3 regions of the Photobacterium sp. R1 genome follow, and region 2 is predicted to be linked to each of the others. Evidence: predicted binding sites of a transcription regulator. Region 2 holds the regulator's gene; each other region holds the start of a gene.
The links. The regulator CRP, encoded in region 2, controls carbon source genes, mostly activating them, when cyclic AMP is high. The targets are predictions, from matches to a motif close to TGTGANNNNNNTCACA.
Positions count from the first base shown of each region.

Region 1: a site for CRP is predicted at 3,482-3,497, ahead of cdd (cytidine deaminase). Genes of this name have one in related genera too.
Region 3: a site for CRP is predicted at 2,131-2,146, ahead of ACYP03_RS21605 (CTP synthase). Genes of this name have one in related genera too.

Region 1 covers NZ_BAAHZP010000007.1:31,971-37,635, forward strand. The annotation lists gene sbcB (exodeoxyribonuclease I) at 1-1,396, shown strand, start outside; gene ACYP03_RS12960 (winged helix-turn-helix domain-containing protein) at 1,702-2,244, shown strand; gene ACYP03_RS12965 (CidA/LrgA family protein) at 2,308-2,685, shown strand; gene ACYP03_RS12970 (CidB/LrgB family autolysis modulator) at 2,685-3,362, shown strand; gene cdd (cytidine deaminase) at 3,605-4,492, shown strand; gene ACYP03_RS12980 (DMT family transporter) at 4,665-5,573, shown strand; gene ACYP03_RS12985 (hypothetical protein) at 5,635-5,665, opposite strand, start outside.
Region 2 covers NZ_BAAHZP010000008.1:32,925-38,589, reverse strand. The annotation lists gene astD (succinylglutamate-semialdehyde dehydrogenase) at 1-1,052, shown strand, start outside; gene ACYP03_RS14490 (2-oxoadipate dioxygenase/decarboxylase family protein) at 1,089-1,883, shown strand; gene ACYP03_RS14485 (hypothetical protein) at 1,983-2,192, opposite strand; gene crp (cAMP-activated global transcriptional regulator CRP) at 2,375-3,007, opposite strand; gene ACYP03_RS14475 (OsmC family protein) at 3,282-3,686, shown strand; gene ACYP03_RS14470 (YheU family protein) at 3,720-3,941, shown strand; gene ACYP03_RS14465 (phosphoribulokinase) at 4,068-4,937, shown strand; gene ACYP03_RS14460 (hydrolase) at 4,994-5,665, opposite strand, start outside.
Region 3 covers NZ_BAAHZP010000019.1:14,604-20,268, reverse strand. The annotation lists gene relA (GTP diphosphokinase) at 1-1,157, shown strand, start outside; gene mazG (nucleoside triphosphate pyrophosphohydrolase) at 1,243-2,058, shown strand; gene ACYP03_RS21605 (CTP synthase) at 2,229-3,872, shown strand; gene eno (phosphopyruvate hydratase) at 3,953-5,254, shown strand; gene ftsB (cell division protein FtsB) at 5,443-5,665, shown strand, end outside.

The DNA.
Region 1 (5,665 bases), on a different contig from region 2:
GTTTTGGTTGGACTACGAAACGTTCGGTGCCAGCCCGGCGACAGACAGGCCCTGCCAGTTTGCCGGGGTGAGAACCGACATGGATTTGAATGTGATTGGTGAGCCGCTGGTGATTTACTGCCAGCCGCCCAGCGATTACCTGCCTTCTCCGGAAGCCTGTCTGATTACCGGTATCACACCGCAGGAAGCCATGGAAAAAGGTCTGCCGGAACACGAGTTCATTGCCCGCATCCATGCAGAGTTATCTAAGCCGAATACCTGTGTGATTGGCTATAACAATGTGCGGTTTGATGATGAAGTCACGCGCTATACCCTGTACCGCAACTTCTACGATCCTTATGCCTGGAGCTGGCAGAGCGGCAACTCGCGCTGGGATATGCTGGATATCATGCGCACCTGCTATGCGCTGCGTCCGGACGGTCTGAACTGGCCGACCAATGAAGACGGCTTCCCGAGTTTTAAGCTGGAAGATCTGTCTGTCGCGAACGGCATTGAACACAGCAATGCGCACGATGCCATGGCGGACGTTTACGCAACGATTGAACTGGCGAAAAAAGTGAAAACCAGCCAGCCAAAGTTGTTCAGTTATCTGTTCAACCTGCGCCATAAACGCAAGTTACAGGAACTCATTGATATCGCGGAGATGACACCGCTGGTTCATATTTCAGGCATGTTCGGCTCTGAATGCGGCAACACCAGCTGGATTGTGCCCATGGCGTGGCATCCGGATAACAAGAATGCCGTCATCTGTGTAAATCTGGCGATGGACCCGGCGCCGTTGTTTGAGCTGGATGCCGACAGCCTGCGCGAGCGTCTGTACACCAAACGTGCTGATTTAGGCCCGGATGAGCTGCCGGTGCCGCTGAAACTGGTACATATCAATAAGTGCCCTGTGCTGGCGCCTGCAAAAACACTGACGGCTGACGATGCAGACCGCCTGGGAATCGACCGGGAGCAATGTCTGGTCAACCTGAAAGCGCTGAAGGCACAACCGCAGATCCGTGAAAAACTGCTCACAGTGTTCAGTCAGGACAGAGAGTTTGCACCGAGCGACAATGTTGATACCCAGTTGTACAGCGGGTTCTTCTCGGCGGCAGACAAATCAGCGATGGACATTATTCGTGAAACCGCCCCGGAAGAGTTAGGCAAGCTGGCGTTGCAAGTCGATGACAAGCGGATGAAGCCGCTCCTGTTTCGTTACCGGGCGCGAAACTTCCCGCTGACTCTGGATCATCAGGAACAGCAACAGTGGAAGTACCATTGTCAGGATTACTTCGAATCGAAGCTGCCAGCCTACATGCAAAACCTGGAAGCAATCGCGATGGAGCACCAGAGTGACGAGCGGAAGATGAAAATTCTGAAATCTGTGTACGAATACGTAGGCAGTCTGGTGTAAAGACTCTGCACGGTAGCAGACGCTGCTCATTTAGGTAAACGTCTGATCTTCCCAGCTATTTTCAAGACCCCGGACGTCTCTGCGCCCGGGGTTTCTTTTTTCAGACACTTTTCATCCCCTGAAGTTTGAACTTCATGTGAAGGGCATTAACACTTAAAAAAGGTCGCGACGACCTGCAGCTGGTGTTGTCTGTCACGGAACACAGGAATGCGATGACGGCTCAGCCCCGCTGGTTCTCCCATGGTGTATATTGCCAGACTGGTTAAGGAGTCTGTTCGGGCAATAGTTTGGCAGAAGAGATTGTTATGGCAACTGAATCCCTCACCCGCTGTTACCGGTTTAACCGGGTCGATTTCGAACCGGATCTGCGGCTGCTTGTCTGGCCGGATAAGTCAGAGACAGCCCTGACCCTGCACGAATCACGTCTTCTGGAAACCTTGTGTTATTTTGCGGGGGAAGTCATCAGCCATAAAGTCCTGTCTGATAAAACCTTTCTGCCTCAGGATTCACTCTCACAAGTCCAGCAGATTGATCTGGCCTCTGTCTTTAATTCCGTCAGGCGTAAGCTCACGGTGAATGGCATGATGGCAATCCCGATTGAAGTGCTGCCTCATTATGGTTTCCGGGTCCCCTTACCTAAAGAAACCTGCCGTCATATCCACCGTTTTCACCAACCAACGGCTTTACCTCCCAAACCGCCACGGCATCCTCCCCAAAATGCCGTGAAAACAAGTCGCCCGAAAGTCTCGGCGACTGAACATATTGTCAGGCACAGCCTGATGCATAAGTTGTCTGTCATTTTGCTGGCAGCGGCGGGTGTGGCCATGGTGATCGTGTCGAATATGTAAGCCGTTTGTGTTGGATCAAGTGCAGACCTCAAAGAATTGTGGTTTAGATCCCACCTTTTTTGTATGATTGCGACACCATTCATCTTCATCCTCGTGTATATGAGCTACTTGCGTTCATTTGCAATCATTGCCATTTTTCTGATGGTCGGGAAAGGATTCCAATCTCTCACACAGATCCCCATTCCGGGCAGCATTCTTGGCATGTTGTTTCTTTTTGCGGCACTTTCTGCCGGACTGCTTCCACCGAACTGGGCCAAGCCCGGATGTCATCTGTTTATCCGCCATATGGCAATTCTGTTCGTCCCTGTCGGAGTCGGACTCATGAATTATCTGGATCTGCTTCAGACCAACGCCCTGCCCGTGCTGCTCAGCACCCTCGGCAGCAGTCTGATTGTCCTGTTGTTTGTCGGCTGGTATGTACAGCGTAAGGAGTCGGACTGATGTGGTTGTTCGTCACTCTGATTGTATTCTGGCTGGCCCGTCTGTTGTCGAAGCGTTTTCAGCATCCGGTCCTCAACCCGTTGCTGATCTGTCTAGTGGTTATTATTCCGCTGCTGCTGGTCCTCAACGTGCCTTATGAAACCTACTTTGCAGACAACCGCTGGATTCATTATCTGCTGGAACCTGCGGTGGTTGCGCTGGCATTCCCTCTATATGAACAGTTGCCTCAAATCCGCAGCCGCTGGAAAGTGATTGTGACGGCATGTGTGTGCGGCAGCGTTCTGTCCATGCTGGCCGGCACAGCAATCGCGCTGGCACTGGGCGCCGATTTACAGCTGACCGCCAGTATTTTGCCAAAATCGGTCACAACACCCATCGCCATGGCCGTGGCTCAGCAGATTGGCGGAGTTCCTTCACTGGCCGCGGTCATGGTACTGATCGCAGGTGTCTTTGGCGCCGTTTTAGGTTACCCGCTGTTCAAACTTGCCCGCATCACCCATCCGATGGCAAAAGGCTTAAGTATGGGGACAGTGGCGCATGCGTTAGGAACGGCCAAAGCTGCCGAGGAAAACTACAAAGACGGCGCATTCAGCTCTCTGGCTCTGGTCTTGTGTGGTGTGATTACGGCAGTGCTCGCCCCGGTCATCTACCCGTTGCTGTTATCTGTTTTTCAATAATTCTTCACACATTCCCGGAAGAAATATCACAAACGCTGTGTGCATCTGCTCCCATAGGAAAGATGCACACTTATGCGATCTTTACTGCATTGAAATTCAGACACATTTCTCACAAAACCTGTGATAACACTCACTAAAATGCAATAAGAATGAAATAACTCAGGATCAATAGTGACCATGATCACAATAATTATTCTTGACTGCTCTAGAATGCTTTAGTGAATTCACATAGGAGAATCACTATGCGCGCTGAAGTTATGGACGCTTTAGGCCAACTCCCGCTCGAACTGTCACAGGCGCTGAAGCCTGTCATGACTGCTCCAGGCTTTGACGCCACTCTGAGCAAAGAAGAATTTGAACACCTGATGACTGTGACTCAGCTGTCAGATGCAGACCTGCGTATTCAGCTGCTGAAAGTTGCTGCTGCCTATTCCATTGCCAGCCTGTCGAATTTCTATGTCGGCGCGATTGCACGCGGCAACTCCGGCAGACTTTACTTTGGCGCAAATATGGAGTTTGAAGGGACATCGATGTCTCAGACGGTCCATGCAGAACAGTCGGCCATCAGCCATGCCTGGCTGAAAGGCGAAACGGGTATCACTGATATCACCGTAAATTACTCGCCTTGCGGCCACTGCCGCCAGTTTATGAATGAACTCAGTACGGCACAAAGCCTCATGGTTCAGTTACCTGAGCGCACACCAAAAGCATTGCAGACGTACTTACCGGAATCCTTCGGGCCTGCTGATTTGGGCATCACCGATTTGCTGTTGTCAGACCATTCAAAAGGTCTGAGCCTGGATTCAGACGATGCACTCCTTCAGGCCGCTTGTCAGGCTGCAGATAAGTCTCACGCGCCTTACAGTAAAAACTTTGCCGGTGTCGCACTGAAAGCCAAAGATGGCCGGGTCTTCACAGGCATGTATGCCGAAAACGCAGCATTCAACCCAAGTCTTCCGCCCTTACAGGTGGCGATGATCGATATGAATATGGCGAATTATTCGCTGTCAGACATTGCTGAAGCCGCATTGGTTGAGCAGAAGAGCTCTTTAGTCAGTCTGCTGGCTGATACACAAAACACGCTGGAAAGCTTTCACCCGGATATCCAGCTGTCATACGCAGCAATCTGACCCGATAAAAACAGGGAAACTGACTGAAACGGATTCAGCAATTCATTCCCTCACGACTTTCCTTGTAGCCGTCAAAGCCGCTTGTTTTGTCGGCTTTTTTTATGAATAAATATTTGGTGCTATGCAGTCATCAGAGTATGATTCCAGATTATTTTTGACTTGAACAATACTTATGACGCATCGACACAATCCAATTCAGGGTGCCTGCTGGATGTTAACCGCAGGATCAGCCTTTGCTGTGGTCAACAGCATGGCGCAGTACCTGAGTGTAGTTTTTCACTTGCCTTCAACAACTGTCGGTCTGATCCAGTACTTTATCGCGCTGATTGTCATGCTGCCCTGGCTGTACAGTATCGGGCTGCGTCAGTCGCTGAAAACCCAACATTTTGGCATGCACTGTTTCCGGGTTTTCCTGTCTGTGATTGGTATTCAGCTGTGGCTCTGGGCACTCGCATATCCGGTGCCCATCTGGCAGGGCATTGCATTACTGATGACGTCTCCCCTTTTTGCCACCGTCGGTTCAGGTTTACTGCTGAAAGAAAAAGTCGGCTTTGTCCGCTGGGTTGCGACGCTGGCTGGGTTTTGTGGCGCAATGATCATTCTGGAGCCCTGGTCCGACAATTTTAACTGGGCATCATTATTGCCGGTGGGTGCGGCATTTTTCTGGGCAAGCTATTCATTAATGGTGAAGAAGATGTCTCACCATGACTCCCCGAGCACCATGGTCGTTTACCTGTTGTTGCTGATTACCCCCTTTAACCTGTTTCTGGCCGTGCCGGATTTCACCATGCCTGAAGGCCGGGAAACCTGGTTACTTCTGCTGGGAGCCGGTGTTTTCACTGCACTGGCCAACTGGGCCATTGCCAAAGCTTACGCTGTAGCTGACGCCTCATTCGTCCAGCCGTTTGACCATGCCAAACTGCCTCTGAATGTACTGGCCGGATTTATGGTATTTGGCTGGGTACCACCGGGACGTCTGTGGTTAGGGGCAACCATTATTATTGCCTCGGTTGCCTTCGTCACTCAGTGGGAAAGACGCAAACCAATGCTGCAATCCGCAACCATCAGGAATGCATCCTGACCGGATCAAAAAAGCTGGCATATAAGCCAGCTTTTTTCTTTTGAATCGGTTCAACCGTCAATCAGAAACGTACCCGGACGCCCATCGCGGCT
Region 2 (5,665 bases):
GCGTGATGGCTGTTTTCGGTCCATACAACTTCCCGGGACACCTGCCGAACGGTCACATCGTTCCTGCACTGCTGGCCGGGAACACCGTCGTCTTCAAGCCGTCTGATCTGACGCCGAAAGTTGCGGAAGAAACGATCAAGCTGTGGGAACAGGCGGGTCTGCCTGCTGGTGTGATCAACCTGGTTCAGGGCGCACGTGCCACTGGTGAAGCGCTGGCACAATCTGCCGGTATCGATGGTCTGCTGTTCACCGGCAGTGCGAACACCGGACACATTCTGCATCGCCAGTTTGCCGGTCAGCCTGGCAAGATGCTGGCACTGGAAATGGGCGGGAACAACCCGATGGTGATCTCCAAAGCTTACGGCGATCTGAAATCGACGGTTTACACCATCATCCAGTCGGCGTTTATCAGTGCCGGTCAGCGTTGTACCTGTGCCCGTCGCCTGTATGTACCTGAAGGTGCTGAAGGGGATGCGCTGATTGCTGAACTGATTGCGGCAACCAAGGCCATCAAAGTTGACGGTCCGTTTGCTGAGCCACAGCCGTTTATGGGGCCGCAAATCTCTGTGGTCGCGGCTGATAACATTATTGCCGCGCAGGAACGTCTGCTGAGCATGGGTGGTGAAGCGCTGCTGAAAGCTGAGCGTGGTCAGGGCGCCATCGTGACTCCGGGTATTGTTGAAGTGAGCAAGATTGCCGAGCTGCCGGACGAAGAATATTTTGGTCCGTTGCTGCAGGTGGCTCGTTATCAGGAGCTGCCTCAGGCTGTTGAAATGGCAAATGACACCCGCTACGGCCTGTCTGCCGGTCTGGTTTCGACTGACGACAGCGAGTGGCAGTACTTTATCGATCATATTCGCGCCGGTGTTGTGAACCGCAACCGTCAGCTGACGGGTGCCAGCGGTGATGCACCGTTCGGTGGTCCGGGTGCGTCCGGTAACCTGCGCCCAAGCGCTTACTACGCCGCGGACTACTGTGCGTATCCAATGGCATCCATGGAAGGAGAGGCAACCGAACTGCCTGCTCAGCTGTCTCCGGGGATCCAACTGTAACTATTGCTTAACCCGTATTGACGAGGGAACCGCAACATGGAAAGAGTGGAAAAACTGTTTGATGCCCTTTGGCAGGACTACACAACCCGTCTTTGCCCTTCGGCCGCTCAGGTGCACGATCTGCTGACAGAGGAAGAGCCTTTGCTGAACGATCACATTGCCCTGCGTACGTTCAATCTGCCGGGTGTGAGCCTGGATGTGCTGGCTGCACCATTCATTGCGATTGGTTATAAGCCGTGCGGAACGTATCATTTCGAGCAGAAGAAACTGTATGCGGAGCACTTTGAGCATCCGAACCCGGCTGCACCGAAAGTCTTTATCAGTGAACTGCTGGTCGGACAGTGCTCGGCGGATCTGCAAAATACCGTGCGTGAGCTGGTGAAGCAGATTCCTGAAGGCGCAATGAAGGATGGTGCTTTCCTGTACGGTGGCCGTTTATGGGATCTCGATTACGCGACCTATGAGAAGCTGGCCGAGGAAAGTGAGTACGCGGGTTGGGTTGCTGCCCACGGTTATGGTGCGAACCATTTTACTGTCAGCGTAAATCAGCTGGAGCAGTTTGCGGAAGTTGCAGAGGTGAACAGCCTGCTGCGCCACAACGGCTTCACCATCAATGAATCGGGTGGTGAAGTGAAAGGTAGTCCGGAAGTGCTGCTGGAGCAGTCATCAACGATGGCTGATCGGGTGGAAGTCCGCTTTACCGATGGTATCCGTTCAATTCCAGGCGGTTTCTATGAGTTTGCCAAGCGGTATCTGCAGGAGAATGGGGAACTCTACCCGGGCTTTGTGGCTGCGTCGGCTGACAAGATCTTCGAAAGTACGAATATGTAAGACAGGTATCTTTGCTCTGTCATTAAACAGCGGCCTCTGGGCCGCTGTTTTTTTATCTGGGGTGTCTGAATGCCATATCTCGTGCTGTGAGAGGGCTTGTCAGTGCTGTTGATCCAGCGGTTGCATCCAGTCATCCGATTCACTTGGGGGGCTGGTCAGACACAGGTAGGCTTCCTGCTCCAGGAGCTGCCGGGGAGACTGAAAACCTGTCATTTCAACCGAGGCAGAGAGGAAACGTCCTCTGGTTACGACAGGGCGCGGGGGAAGCTGATTGTGCTGGGCATTTGGGGCAAAACGTTCGATATCCATATCTGCACATCCACATAGTACTGATACGCCAAATGTAGCAACAGAGGGATGGAAGGCAACTGAAAAAATGTGAAGTGTCCTGAGAAAACAGCTGTAATCACAGGGTATGCCCGGCAGAAATAAAAAAAGCCGCGCTTGCGGCTTTTTATTGTACTCACATTGGCTGCATCACCGGAGAGTGATCAGCGTGTTCCGTACACAACGATGGTTTTACCGTGGGCAGAAATCAGGTTCTGCTCTTCCAGCATCTTCAGAATGCGGCCAACGGTTTCACGGGAACAGCCAACAATCTGGCCGATTTCCTGACGGGTAATTTTGATCTGCATGCCGTCCGGGTGAGTCATGGCATCCGGCTGTTTTGCCAGATTCAGCAGGGTCTGGGCAATACGGCCAGTCACGTCCAGGAATGCTAGGTCACCGACTTTCTGGCTGGTGACTTGCAGACGGCGTGCCATCTGTGCAGACAGACGCATCAGGATATCCGGATTAACCTGGATCAGCTGACGGAATTTCTTAAAGGAAATTTCAGCCACTTCACATGGTGTTTTCGCACGAACCCAGGCAGTACGCTCCTGGCCTTCTTCAAACAGGCCCAGTTCACCAATGAAGTCGCCCTGGTTGAGGTAAGACAGGATCATTTCCTTACCTTCTTCATCCTTGATCAGAACGGCGACGGAACCTTTGACAATGTAGTAGAGGGTCTCTGCTTTCTCGCCAGCATGGATCAGTGTACTCTTCGACGGGTACTTATGAATGTGGCAGTGAGAAAGGAACCACTCCAAAGTTGGATCTGTTTGCGGTTTACCTGGAACCATATTACTAACTTCCTCTGCAGTGTGTTGCCCAACAACGTCATTCCTTGCATTGGGGTTGGGTAGAACAATACTATTGTTTGCCAACTAGCATATTCAGTCAACGGCTGGGCTGCAAGCGCATGTGAACATTCAGACCAAGAGTTTAACTTTTTTCGTCATGCATTGCTTGATATTGCGCGGGGATAAATGAACATTTTGGACACTTTACTGTGCACATGATCACACCGTTGTGACTTAGTGATAAAATCCGGGTTTTTGTAGTAAGGAGTAACGCATGCAATCACGTGTGAAATGGGTCGAAGATTTGACTTTTATCGGCCAGTCTAACTCGGGCCACAGTGTGGTCATGGACGGGAACGGCGGCAGTAAAGCGCCCAGCCCGATGGAACTGGTCCTGATGGCTGCCGGAGGCTGCAGCTCGGTGGACGTGGTCGATGCGCTGAAAAGTGCCGGTCAGGCGATCACCGCCTGTGAGGCACAGATTGATTCCGTGCGCCGCGAACAGGCACCGCGTTATTTCACCTCGGCCAATCTGCATTTTGTCGTCACAGGTCATCATCTCGATGACGCTCAGGTTGCCAAAGCTGTCAGCGATTCACTGGAAAAGTACTGCTCCGTGTGCCTGATGCTGGGCAAAGGCGTGACCCTGACTCATTCTTACCAGATTGTCGCGGCATAAGCCGTTGTCATCTGGGTTAATCAGGTAAGTTGTATGATCATTCCCTGGCAAGATATCGATGCTGAAACGCTGACCAACCTGATTGAACACTTTGTCCTGCGCGAGGGCACCGACTACGGTGAGCAAGAGCTGAGCCTGGCGCAGAAAGTGGACAAGGTGCGCCAGCAATTGGCGGCGGGAGAGGCCGTGATTATGTATTCCGAATTGCACGAAACGGTGGATATCAAACTACGTCGCTCGCTTCGCACAGAATAAAGCTGCCATACTCAGAGGTGACAGCAGAAAACGGAAGCTGGCGCCGACGGATGCGGTCGGATGCTTGACTGCATCCATTTGCCCTGTTAATAACTGATTCCGTTTGGATAAACGACAAGGTATGTCATGTCTGCAAAACACCCAATCATTGCAGTAACAGGTTCCTCCGGAGCAGGAACGTCCACCACTTCGGAAGCTTTCCGCAAGATGTTTAATATGCTGAATATCCATGCGGCATGGCTGGAAGGGGACAGTTTTCACCGTTTTACCCGTCCGGAAATGGATGTGGAGATCCGCAAAGCCAAGGAGCAGGGGCGCCACATCAGCTATTTTGGCCCGCAGGCCAATGACTTTGCGCTGCTGGAAAACTTTTTCCGTCAGTACGGTGAAGACGGCAGCGGAAAATACCGCCGTTATCTGCACACGTTTGATGAAGCCGTGCCCTATAACCAGATGCCGGGCACTTTTACACCCTGGCAGGATCTGCCGGAAAATACCGATCTGCTGTTTTATGAAGGCCTGCACGGCGGCGTCGTGGATGGCGATGTTAATGTTGCACAGCACGTCGACCTGCTGATTGGCATGGTCCCGATTGTGAACCTGGAATGGATTCAGAAAATTGTGCGGGATACCCGCGATCGCGGCCACTCCAGAGAAGCGGTGATGGAGTCCATCGTCCGTTCAATGGATGATTATCTCAATTACATTACTCCGCAGTTTTCCCGGACCCATATTAACTTCCAGCGGGTGCCGACGGTTGATACCTCCAACCCGGTCAGTGCGAAAGCCATCCCCAGTCTGGATGAGAGTTTTGTGGTGATCCGTTTCCGTGGCATCAAGAATGTTGATTTCCCGTATCTGCTGGCGATGATCCAGGGCTCATTTATGTCGCGCCATAATACGCTGGTGGTGCCGGGCGGGAAGATGAGCTTTGCGATGGAGCTGATCATGCGGCCGCTGATCCAGCAGCTGATCGATACCGGGAAAATTGGATAACCGGGCCTCATTGAAAAAACGCCTGTGCAGGTTTGCCAGGCGTTTTTTGTTTCAGGTTAATCCCTGAGTTTTTTTTGAAACCAGGCCGGTACGGTCTGGTCCAGCCAGAAAGTCGGCTCGCGCCAGCTGCCGCTGATAAAACCGACATGGCCCCCGTATTGGGTCAGGTGATACTCGATATGGGCAGGCAGCGGCTGTGTCGGGATGACTGCTGCCGTCATGAAAGGATCGTCAGCGGCATGAATCACCCGCAACGGGGTCTGTACCTGCGCCAGTTTTCCCAGTCCGCTGCAACGTTGATAGTAGTCGGCCGCATCAGCAAAGCCATGCAGTGGCGCTGTGACGGTATCGTCAAACTGTCGCAGCGATGCGATTCCAGCAATCTGTTCGGTCTGAAAGGGCAGCAGGTCCGGTAACGCAGCCATTTTTTTCAGCATATTTTTCTTCATGGAACCGAGCAGGTAGCGCTGGTAGACCCGGGAAAACCCCTGTTCAATCCGGGACGAGCAGGCTGACAGATCCAAGGGTGGAGAAATGACCTGAGCTGCGGTCAGTCCGGATGCTTCGCCGGTTTCAGCCAGATAGTTCACCAGCATATTACCCCCCAGAGAAACTCCCACCGCCAGCAATGGATGATGCGGAAAACGTTCGCGTAACTGGTCGATGAAGTAACGTGCATCACTGGTTTCACCGGAGTGATAGCTCCGGGCCTGACGGTTAATTTCTCC
Region 3 (5,665 bases), on a different contig from region 2:
AAGAGTCCGGCACGTCGTCCGGTGCTCATTCCGCCTATGATGAGAAAATCAACTGGCTGCGGAAACTGCTGGCCTGGCAGGAAGAGATGTCCGATTCGGGCGAAATGCTCGAAGAACTGCGCAGTCAGGTGTTCGACGATCGGGTTTATGCCTTTACGCCCAAAGGGGATGTGGTGGACCTGCCGCAGAATGCGACCCCGCTGGATTTTGCTTACCACATTCACTCAGAAGTGGGACACCGCTGTATCGGTGCCAAAGTCGAAGGACGTATCGTACCTTTCACCTATCACCTGCAAATGGGTGATCAGGTGGAAATCATCACCCAGAAAGAACCCAATCCGTCCCGTGACTGGCTGAATCCGAACCTGGGCTTTGTGAATTCCAGCCGTGCCCGTGCCAAAGTGCATGCCTGGTTCCGGAAGCAGGACAGAGACAAGAATATTGCGGCCGGCCGGGAGATCCTGGAGCAGGAACTGCACAAAATCGGCGCGACGATGAAAGACGCCGAAGCTTATGCTCTGAAACGCTTCAACGTGAATTCGACCGACGAACTCTTCGCGGGTGTCGGGAGCGGTGACCTACGTATCAATCAGGTGATCAACCACATCAATGCGCTGGTGAACAAACCGACCGCGGAAGAAGAAGATCAGCAATTGCTGGAGCGCCTGACGGAAGCGAGTAACAAGGCCAGTCAGAAAAAACCGCAGCGTGATGCGGTGGTCGTGGAAGGGGTCGATAACCTGATGACGCATCTGGCGCGCTGTTGTCAGCCGATCCCCGGTGATGACATTGCAGGCTTTGTGACTCAGGGTCGGGGGATCTCGGTGCACCGCAGTGACTGCGAACAGCTGGAAGAATTGCGTCATGTAGCGCCGCAGCGAATCATCAACACGGTCTGGGGCGGCAGTTTTGCAGGGCGTTACGCGCTGACAGTGCGGGTAACGGCATCTGAACGCAATGGCCTGATCAAAGATCTGACGAACACACTGCATAACGAGAAGGTCAAGGTTGCCGGTGTGAAGAGCCGGATTGATTTCAGAAAGCAGATGTCGATCATGGATTTTGATGTCGAACTGACTGATCTGGATACGCTGGGCAGGGTCCTCAAGCGACTGGAACAGGTCAAAGATGTGGTCGAGGCCAGACGGTTACACTGAATCTGGCAGATTCACGAGATTAACCATTCAGCAGAAGCGGGCACCGGCCCGCTTCGTTTTATGAACAGAGCAGGATACGGTCATCATGAGCGAGAAAGCCCCCATCAACACATTGCAGGCTATTATGGCAAAACTGCGGGATCCGGACGGCGGTTGTCCCTGGGACCTCCAGCAGGATTTTGCCTCAATCGTGCCGCATACCCTGGAAGAAGCTTACGAAGTCGCGGATGCGATTGCTGAAGAAAACTGGGCTGAAGTGAAGGAAGAGCTGGGGGATTTGCTGTTTCAGGTGATTTTCTACAGTCAGTTGGGGAAAGAACAGGGACTGTTTGAATTTGATGATATCGTCAGCGGAATCAACAACAAGCTGATCCGGCGTCATCCGCATGTGTTTGCCGACCAGCGTTTTGAAGATGAAGCTGCCATTCACGCTAACTGGGAAGCGGAAAAAGCCAAAGAGCGTGCAGAAAAAGGGCTGGACGACAGCATTCTGGCGAATATCCCCAAAGCCATGCCCGCACTGAACCGGGCCGATAAAATCCAGAAACGCTGTGCGAGATATGGTTTTGACTGGCTAACGCTGGGCCCGGTCGTCGAAAAAGTGCAGGAAGAAATGGATGAAGTGATGGCAGAAGCCCATCAGGCCATCCCTGATCAGGACAGAATTGAGGAAGAGATCGGGGATCTGCTGTTCGCGGTGGTGAACCTCAGCCGTCACCTGAAAGTGAAGCCGGAAATGGCGCTGCACCGGGCCAACCGAAAGTTCGAACGCCGCTTTCGCGAAGTAGAACAAAGTGTCCTGGAACAAGGAAAACGCGTAGATACCTGCTCACTGGATGAGCTTGATGCCGAGTGGGAAAAAGTTAAACAGAAGGAAAAACAGAGCCAATCGGGGGAGTAAGCGCTAACCGGCTTGCATTTAAACCGTCAAGGCATTTGGGCTTGATTTGGGACAAAAAGCTGTCGTCTATACTGTGATAGTTTTCACGTTGTGGCAATAAAATGTGTCTGGTATACTAATTTCCCGTCCAGATACTTTTTATCCTCTACACCAAATCTTCCAGGTTTAACATGACAACGAATTACATTTTTGTGACGGGCGGTGTTGTATCCTCCCTAGGTAAAGGTATTGCTGCAGCATCACTAGCGGCCATCTTAGAGGCCCGTGGTCTGAAAGTGACCATGATGAAGCTAGACCCTTACATCAACGTTGATCCGGGTACGATGAGCCCCATTCAACACGGTGAAGTATTCGTTACGGAAGACGGTGCAGAGACCGACCTAGACCTCGGTCACTACGAGCGTTTCATTCGTACCAAGATGACCAAGCGCAACAACTTTACCGCAGGCCGTGTTTATGAAGACGTACTGCGTAAAGAGCGTCGCGGTGACTACCTGGGTGCGACCATTCAGGTGATCCCACATATCACAAACGCGATTAAAGAGCGTGTGATTGCCGGTGCCGAAGGCCACGACATTGCGATTGTCGAAGTGGGCGGTACTGTGGGTGATATCGAATCCCTGCCATTCATGGAAGCGATCCGTCAGCTGGCGGTTGAGCTGGGCCGTGAGCGTGCCATCTTTACTCACCTGACGCTGGTGCCATATCTGGCTGCCGCGGGTGAAGTGAAAACCAAGCCAACTCAGCACTCAGTGAAAGAACTGCTGTCTATCGGTATTCAGCCAGACGTGCTGATCTGCCGTTCTGACCGCATGATTCCTGCGAACGAACGTGCCAAGATTGCACTGTTCTGTAACGTGCCTGAGAAAGCTGTGATTTCGATGAAAGACGTCGACTCCATCTACAAAATCCCTCAGCTGATTAAGTCTCAGGGTCTGGATGAGCTGGTTTGTCAGCGTTTCGGCATTACTGCGCCAGAAGCTGATCTGAGCGAGTGGGAACGCGTGATTTATGAAGAAGCGAATCCAACCAGCGAAGTGACGATCGGTATGGTCGGTAAGTACACCGAGCTGCCAGATGCTTACAAGTCAGTCAACGAAGCGCTGAAACATGCCGGTCTGAAAAACCGTCTGTCTGTGAACATCAAATATGTTGATTCACAGGACGTTGAGTCGAAAGGCGTTGAAATGCTGGAAGGCCTGGACGCAATTCTGGTTCCGGGCGGCTTCGGTGGTCGTGGTGTTGAAGGCAAGATCATGACAGCGCAGTATGCGCGTGAAAACAAAATTCCGTACCTGGGCATCTGTCTGGGCATGCAGGTGGCTCTGATTGAGTACGCTCGTAACGTGGCTGGCCTGACTGGTGCACACTCCACTGAGTTTGATGCGAAATCCCCTTATCCGGTTGTGGGTCTGATCACTGAGTGGGTTGACAGCGAAGGGAACGTTGAAGAACGTACTGAAGCGTCTGATCTGGGCGGTACTATGCGTCTGGGTTCTCAGCTGTGTCATCTGGAAGAAGGCAGCAAAGCCCGTGAACTGTACGGCAGTGCGACCATTCATGAGCGTCACCGTCACCGTTACGAAGTGAACAACAATCTGCTGCCTCAGCTGAAAGAAGCAGGTCTGAAAGTCTCCGGCCTGTCCGCAGACAAGAAACTGGTCGAAATTATTGAAGTGCCGGATCACCCATGGTTCGTTGCGGCTCAGTTCCACCCTGAGTTCACTTCGACCCCACGTGACGGGCATCCGTTGTTTGAAGGTTTCGTGAAGGCGGCTGGTCAGCACCAGCGCGGCGAGCTGGAAAACAGCTAAGATTACAAATAGCTGTTGCACAGGAGTGCGACAGCTTTTTTTTCGCTTTTTTAAATCAAAATAAAGCAAGAGGAAACACAATGTCTAAGATCGTTAAAGTTCTGGGTCGTGAAATTATCGACTCACGCGGTAACCCAACAGTTGAAGCGGAAGTTCACCTGGAAGGCGGATTCGTAGGTATGGCTGCGGCGCCATCTGGTGCATCTACCGGTTCTCGTGAAGCACTGGAACTGCGTGACGGCGACAAATCTCGTTTCCTTGGCAAAGGTGTACTGAAAGCCGTTGAAGCGGTGAATGGTCCTATTGCTCAGGCACTGGTTGGTAAAGATGCGAAAGCACAAGCCGACATCGACCAAATCATGATCGACCTGGACGGCACTGAAAACAAATCTAAGTTCGGTGCAAACGCAATCCTGGCGGTATCTCTGGCAAACGCAAAAGCAGCCGCTGCTGCGAAAGGCATGCCTCTGTATGAGCATATCGCTGAGCTGAACGGCACTCCGGGCCAGTTCTCTATGCCTCTGCCAATGATGAACATCATCAACGGTGGTGAGCACGCAGACAACAACGTAGACATCCAGGAATTCATGATTCAGCCAGTTGGCGCAAAAACGCTGAAAGAAGCGCTGCGTATCGGTGCTGAAGTATTCCATAACCTGGCGAAAGTTCTGAAGGCGAAAGGCCTGAACACTGCTGTGGGTGACGAAGGTGGTTTCGCACCAAACCTGGAATCTAACGCTGCGGCACTGGCTGCAATCAAAGAAGCAGTTGAAATGGCTGGTTACGTTCTGGGTAAAGACGTGACTCTGGCGATGGACTGTGCGGCTTCTGAGTTCTATGACAAAGAAGCGGGCCACTACAACATGAAAGGCGAAGGTAAAATCTTCACTTCTGAAGAGTTTAACTTCTACCTGCAGGATCTGGCGAACCAGTACCCAATCGTTTCTATCGAAGACGGTCTGGACGAGTCTGACTGGGATGGCTTCAAGCACCAGACAGAACTGCTGGGCGACAAACTGCAACTGGTGGGCGACGACCTGTTCGTAACCAACACCAAGATCCTGAAAGAAGGTATCGAGAAAGGTATCGCGAACTCTATCCTGATCAAATTCAACCAGATCGGTTCTCTGACTGAAACCCTGGCTGCGATCAAGATGGCGAAAGACGCGGGTTACACTGCCGTGATCTCTCACCGTTCTGGTGAAACTGAAGATGCAACTATCGCTGATCTGGCGGTAGGTACTGCAGCGGGCCAAATCAAGACAGGTTCTATGAGCCGTTCTGACCGTGTTGCGAAGTACAACCAGCTGATCCGTATCGAAGAAGCGCTGGGTGAGAAAGCACCTTTCAACGGTCTGAAAGAAGTGAAAGGCCAGGCATAAGCCTGATCTCTTCCTTTCGTCAGCACTGCTGACACAGAATGATAAGCCGCTCATACAGAGCGGCTTTTTTATGTCCGAATGGCGGTGCAGGAACTGGTCACACCGGGCGCTTTATGGGATTATTAGCCATTCCGGGGCTGAAAATCTGGCCTGCCGGTCTGAATCAATCAACCAAGAACGAGGCTTGCATGCGTGTATTCTGTGCTGTGTTGCTGTTAGTCCTAGCCTGGCTGCAGTACGAATTCTGGCTCGGCAAGAATGGCATGTCTGATTACATGGCGCTGACTGAAAATGTCGCGTTACAACAAAAAGCCAATGCGGAGTTGGGACAACGAAACCAGCAGATGTATGCGGAAATTAATGATTTACATCAGGGGCTGGAAGCTGTTGAAGAACGTGCCCGCCATGAGT